2 regions of the Actinoplanes missouriensis 431 genome follow, and region 1 is predicted to be linked to the other one. Evidence: riboswitches for the same ligand, from Rfam matches in the RefSeq annotation. Region 1 holds a riboswitch; the other holds the start of a gene.
The links. Region 1 has a riboswitch for cyclic di-AMP ahead of AMIS_RS02510 (LysM peptidoglycan-binding domain-containing protein). Riboswitches for the same ligand answer to the same signal wherever they lie in the genome.

Region 2: it holds a riboswitch for cyclic di-AMP, as region 1 does, so the genes downstream of both, AMIS_RS14170 (C40 family peptidase) here and AMIS_RS02510 (LysM peptidoglycan-binding domain-containing protein) in region 1, are expected to answer to the same signal.

Annotation. Positions count from the first base shown of each region.
Region 1 covers NC_017093.1:534,340-537,559, reverse strand. The annotation lists gene AMIS_RS02520 (LysR family transcriptional regulator) at 1-262, opposite strand, end outside; gene AMIS_RS02515 (YybH family protein) at 333-689, shown strand; gene AMIS_RS02510 (LysM peptidoglycan-binding domain-containing protein) at 740-1,444, opposite strand; cyclic di-AMP (ydaO/yuaA leader) riboswitch at 1,445-1,617, opposite strand; gene AMIS_RS02505 (saccharopine dehydrogenase family protein) at 1,825-3,063, shown strand; gene AMIS_RS02500 (GNAT family N-acetyltransferase) at 3,190-3,220, shown strand, end outside.
Region 2 covers NC_017093.1:3,027,265-3,030,484, forward strand. The annotation lists gene AMIS_RS14165 (pectate lyase) at 1-772, opposite strand, end outside; gene AMIS_RS14170 (C40 family peptidase) at 1,007-1,573, opposite strand; cyclic di-AMP (ydaO/yuaA leader) riboswitch at 1,580-1,757, opposite strand; gene AMIS_RS14175 (flagellar M-ring protein FliF C-terminal domain-containing protein) at 2,090-3,016, shown strand; gene AMIS_RS14180 (dioxygenase family protein) at 3,110-3,220, shown strand, end outside.

The DNA.
Region 1 (3,220 bases):
GGCCGTGTACGTCGTCGATCGCGTCCCGGAGGTCGGCCGCGGCGTCGAGGGCCGCCCGAGCGTGCCGGAGGGCCGCCTCACCGGCGTCGGTGAGGCGTGCGACGCGGCCGGAACGCTCGAAGAGCTTGGTGCCGAGCTCCTGCTCCAGGGCTTTGATCTGTGCGCTCACACCGGACTGGGTGATGTGCACGCGCTCGGCGGCGCGGGTGAAGTTGGCGGTCTCGGCGACCGTGACGAAGTACTCGAGCTGGCGCAGATCCATGACTAATACTAATGGTTGCCAGAAGAACTATGCGTTGGACTTGTGGCCACACCTCCGGGAAGCTGAAGCCATGACCGAGCAAGCGCACCGACCTGAGGACCTGACCAGGCTGTTCGTCGAGCGTGCCAACGCAAAGGACGCCGACGGGCTCGCCATGTTGTATGAGGAGGATGCCGTGATGGCTTACCCGCCGGGCAGCCAGACGCGTGGCCGCGAGGCGATCCGCAAGTTGTGGGCCGACCTGTTGCCGCGCATGCCCCAGTTCGAGCCCGAGCCGCCGCTGCCCACGCTGATCAGCGGCGATCTGGCGCTGACGTCGACGCCCCCGAGTGACGGCTCAGGCGCACGGGCCCAAGTCGCCCGCCGCCAGCCGGACGGCACATGGCTGCGCGTGCTCGACCAGCCGGAATTCACACGGCCGGAGTGACAGCTTCTCCGGGCGCCCCGACCGGGACGCCCGGCGTCTCCCGAGCCGACTCAGAGCTTGATCCGCTGACCGGCGAAAAGGCGGTGCGGGCTGCTGAGGACATCGTCGTTGACGCGGTAGAGGGCGCGCCAGCCTCCGGCGACGTGGTGCCGGCTGGCGATGCGCGCGAGGGTGTCTCCTCTCCGGACGACGTAGGTCCGCGTGCCCGATCCAGGCGCGAGGTTCGCGCTCTGGAGCACGGCACTACGACCGGCCGCGGTCCGCACCACACGGGTCGGCGCCTCACGAACGATCCGGACTGTTGATGTGGGGACCGTCCGGGCCGGCGTTTCTCGGACCACGCGGACCGCTGCCTTACGAACGGCGCGGACCGGCGACTTGCGGACCGCTTTGCGGCTCACCTTGACGCTGGCTCGCTTGCCGCAGTGCGGCCAGGCGCGGATTCCCTGTCCACGTAACACACGCTCGGCCACGCGGATCTGCTCACCTTTCGTGGCACGGTTCGCGGTTCGGGCGTAACGCGTACCGCCGTAGGCACGCCATGTGCCGCGGCTGAACTGGAGGCCCCCGTAATACCCATTCCCCGTGTTGATGCGCCAGTTGCCGCCGGACTCGCAGCGGGCGATGGCGTCCCAGTTCACGTCGGACGGCACCGCCTGCGCAGGCGCGGCAGGCCCCAAAAGGCCAACCGTGCCGACCAGGCCGGCGACGGCTACACCGAACGCCAGGTGGACCTGCTTTCGGATTTGCACCATTTCAGTTGTCCTCCACGCCTGCGAGGTCAGCTGTCGGGTTCGGGCAGAGTGGCCCGGCCGCGTAGTGCGGCTTCACCCCAAGACGCGTGAGCGCCGAGGAACTTGTGGGTCCCCCGCTCCATGCCTTCGAGTTGTGATCCGTGGTCGGCGGCAGGATTCGGCGTTCCGGCCACGGTGCCCGCTCAGGCGGGCTGCCGACGGATGTCCACGGACCGATCGGGCGCGCTTACGCCTGGATCCAAGTCCGGTGGAGCTGTTACACCAAATTAACCCTTTGATCCGAGCTTGTATGGATAACCCGGCAGATTTTTGCCGACCCGCCTACCAGGAGGATGGTCATGTGCTGCGCACTCTCCACCCAGGGTGCACAATCGGCAGCCATGAGCGATCAAGCGCGCGACTTCGACGTGATCGTGTATGGCGCCACCGGTTTCGTCGGTGTCCTCGTCGCACGGCACCTGGCCGGATTCACACCGGCGGGCACCCGGATCGCCCTCGCCGGACGGTCACAGCAGAAGCTCGAATCCGTCCGTTCCCGGCTGAACGTGGACTGGCCACTCGTGGTCGCCGACGCCTCCGACGCCGCAGCCCTGGGCGCGCTGGCGTCCTCCACCAGAGTGGTCATCACGACCGTCGGTCCTTATGCGAAGTACGGCCGCGCGCTCGCCCACGCGTGCGCCGAGGCAGGCACCGACTATGTCGACCTGACCGGGGAGGTGCTGTTCGCCCGGGACAGCATCGACGAGAACCACGAGCTGGCGCGGCGCACCGGGGCGAGGATCGTGCACTCCTGCGGGTTCGACTCGATCCCGTCCGACATCGGGGTCCACGTTCTGCACTCGCTGGTGCAGGCCGACGGCGCCGGCGAGCTGACCGACACCACGCTGGTGGTGACGAGCATCCGGGCGGGGATCAGCGGCGGCACGATCGACTCGATGCGCAACCAGATCGACCTGATGGCCAAGGATCGCGGGCTACGGCGGATCGGTGCCAGCCCGTACTCGCTGAGTCCCGACCGTGAGGACGAACCCGACCTCGGCCGCCAGGAAGACATGATCACACTTCCGGCCTCCGAAGTGGATCCGTCGCTGCGGGGGCACCTCGCGCCGTTCGTGATGGCGTCCTACAACACCCGTGTGGTGCGGCGCAGCAACGCGTTGCGCGGCTGGGCCTACGGACGGCGTTTCCGCTACCGCGAGGTGATGAGCGTCGGCACGTCGCCGCTGTCACCGGTGCTCGCCCTCGGTACGAAAGTGGCGCTCGGCGGCCTGGTTCTCGGCCTGACGGTGCCTCCGGTCCGGTTCGTGCTGGACCGGGTGCTGCCGAAACCCGGTGACGGGCCGAGCGAGCAGAGTCAGCAGTCCGGGCACTTCACGATCGACATCTTCACCACGACGAGCAGTGGGGCGCGATACACGTCGCGGTTCCGGGCCAAGGGCGATCCGGGCTACGCGGCGACAGCGGTGATGCTCGGGGAATCGGCACTGGCTCTGGCGCTGGACCGAGACAAGCTGCCGGCATCGGAGGGAGGTGTGCTGACCCCGGCGACGGCGATCGGCGATGCGCTCGTCGACCGTCTGCGAGCAGCCGGAATGGAGATCACGGCACGTAAGGTGTGAACCGGGCTGAAGATCCGGCAAACGCCACATACTTTCTTGAGCGCTGGTCAAGAGCGGTATCGACAAGCCGACCAAATATCGATCGCGACTAGCACTAACCGGGTCTTTGTGGGCAGGATTCGGAGGGTGACCGCCGACCCTCTGCCCTATCCGCTGA
Region 2 (3,220 bases), 2.5 Mb from region 1:
ACACGTTGCGGATGGTGCAGGTGCCTTCGCAGTGCACGCCGTCGCCGGCCGGGGAGCCGAGAATGACGTTCTGCAGGGTGCCGCCGTTGGCGATGCTGAACATCGGGTCCTGGGACTCGCTCTGTGAGCCGTCACCGATGCAGCAGTACGTCTTCATGCCACCGTCGAAGACGCCCGAGACGGTGATCGTGTCGTTGATCGACACGTTGCCGGCCGAGGACGGCCAGGCGCCGGTCGGCGTGCCGGTGCCGCTGGTCGGGCTCGGGCCGGCGGTGGGGCTGGTGGTCGGGTTGCCGGTCGGGGTGGAGCCGCCGTTGTACGTCTCGAACTCGGCGATCCGGGGCGCGGCGGAGGCGCTGGTGATCTCGAACGTGAGCTTCTTCAGCGACGTCGCGGCGAACGTGATGCTGCTCGGGCTGCCGCTGCCGGACGCCAGGACGCTGTTCCTGTCGGCGTTGAGCACCCGCCAGGCGCTGATCGAGCCGCCGCCGGAGGCCTGCTTGATGACGGCCGAGGAGACCGTGGTGGCGCTGCTCCACTTCACTGAGACGTATCCGGTCGCGCTCGCCGGCGACCAGTAGGTGCCGGTGTTGCCGTCGCGGACGTTGCCGTAGCTGGTGCCGCCGGCCTTGCTGGAGCCGTCCGCGCCGGCGCCGAGGCTCAGGTTGTCGGCGGCGAGGGCCTGCGGTGACGGCAGCGCCACCATGATCGCGGCGCTCGCGACCGCGGTGGCGGCCGCGGCCAGCCATCGGACGGCGATCGTTCTTCTCATCGAATTCTCACCTTCATGTGGGGATGGACAGCGCCCTCTAGCGGGGGGAAAGCGCTTTCCTGGCGAGAATAGAGAGAAATTAATGTACGAGTCAACGGGTCGCGCTTTGCGATAGGTGCTACTGCAACTTTTCTGCAAACAAAAAGTATTGACCGAGCCCGATGGCGAATCCTATTGTCGGCCGCGCCGCCCGCACCTGCCGGATCGGCGAGTGCGGGCGGCGTCGCGCCAGGGTCAGACCAGGCGCCGGACCACGTAGTTCTTGCTCCAGATCTTCTGCTTGGAGACGGTCTTGCCGGTCCGCGGCGCCGACCACATCTTGCCGCCACCGGCGTAGATGCCGGCGTGCGTGCCGCGCGTGCCCTTGCGGATGATGATCAGGTCACCCGGGCGCTTCTTGGACTTGGCGACGGCCTTGCCGTACCGCTGCTGCGAGTTCGCCTTGTGCGGCAGCTTCTTGCCTGCCGCTTTCTTGTAGACGTACTTCGTGAAGCCGGAGCAGTCGAACCGCTTGGGCCCGGCAGCGCCGAACTTGTACTTCTTGCCCTTGTGCCGGGCCGCTTCGGACACGACCCGCTTGCCGGCCGCTTTCGCCTTGGCGGAGGCGCTGACGGTGGCCCGGCTCGTGACCGCGCCGGCCGACGACACCGTCCAGGTGGCGGCGACCGCGGTCGTCTGCGGGGCGGCGACGGCGGGCTGCGGTGTGCCGACCCCGCCGGTGAGAAGACCGAGACCCACGGACAGGGCGATGGTGCCGGCTCCCAGCGTACGGGCGGGCCGGCTCGAGATGCGTACGCGCACGGTGAAGGAATCCCTCCGGCACGCCTGCGAGGTTAGCTGTCGGATTCGGGCGCGAAGGTATGCCCGGCCGCACGTCGGCGGCTTCACCCCGAGGTCCTCAACTCTCCGGCCGCCGCGGGCGGCGTGCCGGTCGAGGACCGATAGTGGTTCCCCCGTCCCTGCCCCGGAATGCCTCATGACTCGTCATGCGGGCACGTGCCGCCGGACCGGGGCAGGGCTCGGCGTGGTCCGGTCGGCACGACCGGCGGGCAGGTGCCCGCCGCCCCTCCTTGATAGCCCGGCCCGCAGCGGTCCGCCTCCGCCCCGATGCTCACACAGAGTGGTCGTGGTGCGAGGCGATGTCCGATTCGGAAGCCCGCTGCGAGGTTTGTCGGTACGCCACGCTCATGCCCGGTGACGCTGAGGTCGTGTTGATCTGTGAACGGGAACACGCGAATCGGTCGCCGCCGGACATCTCAACTGGGCGTGCTCCCGGGCGATGAGTCAGGCCCGATGAATCCGTGAGGAGGCAGGCCGGTGCAGAACTCGCCCGCGACGGCGCGCGCCGGGAGGCCGGTCGCGGCGCTCCTGGCCCTGACCCTCGCCGCCTGCATGGTGGGGAGTGCCGTTCCCGCGTACGCGGAATCCCCGGTGTCGCAACGACCGGCGACCGCTCGGCCGGCGCTCGGCGCCGACGCCGCCAGCGTGGCCTTCCAGCAGCGGCTGGACAGCTCCCTGCAGCGCATGCTGGACGCCGTCCTCGGCCCCGGCCGCTCGGCGGTCACCACCAGCGTCGAACTGAACCTCGACCAGGTCGTCACCTCCAGCACCACTCACGCCTGGGACCCGGCCACCGGCGCCCTGTCGGAGCGGATCAGCGCGCGCTCCTACACCGCCGGCAACGGCGGCACACGGTACGAGAGCAGCACCGAGTCCCGGGTCACCGCGCTCGACGAACTGCGGGAGACCCGCCGGCAGGCACCCGGCGACGTCGTCCGGCTCTCCGTCGCCGTCCTCGTCGACGACACCGCGGCGGCGAAGGTCGACCTGGCTCAAGTCCGTGAACTGGTCAGCGTGGCGGCCGGTGCCGACGCCGGCCGCGGCGACCGGGTGACGGTCACCGCCATGCCGATGCACACCGAGGCGGCCGCCGTCGCCCAGCCGGAGACCGAGTCGCACGCCGCGCTGCTCATCGCCGGGGCACTTCTCCTGCTGGCCGGGGTCATGCTGCTGGCTGCTCTGCGGTGGCGGCGGAGGCGGAGCCGGGCGGTCCCTGTGCAGGCCGACTGGCGGGAACCGCTGCGCGTCGAGTCGCAGCTCCAGCCCTCGCCGGTAGCCGCCACCGCCGTCGCACCGATCAGCGCGGCGCCCCACCGTGACGATCGGGAGCGGCAGCGCGCCATCCAGGCGATGGACCCGGCTCAGGCCGCGCAGCAGCTACGCGGCTGGATCGGCCCCGGCTGAGGAGTTGGCGGACTTTTATTGAACATTCAACCTTCACGGCGTACGGTGGGAGTTGTTGAAGGTTCAATTAGAGATTCGCCCTCAGGAGTGACCGTGACCCCGAGCAGCCCCGGCGAAGCCACCGCGATCGCCGACGCCCGTATTCCGGCCGAGCACCCGTTCGCCGCGCACCTGCGGCGGGTCGCCGCTCTCGAGCAGGCCGAC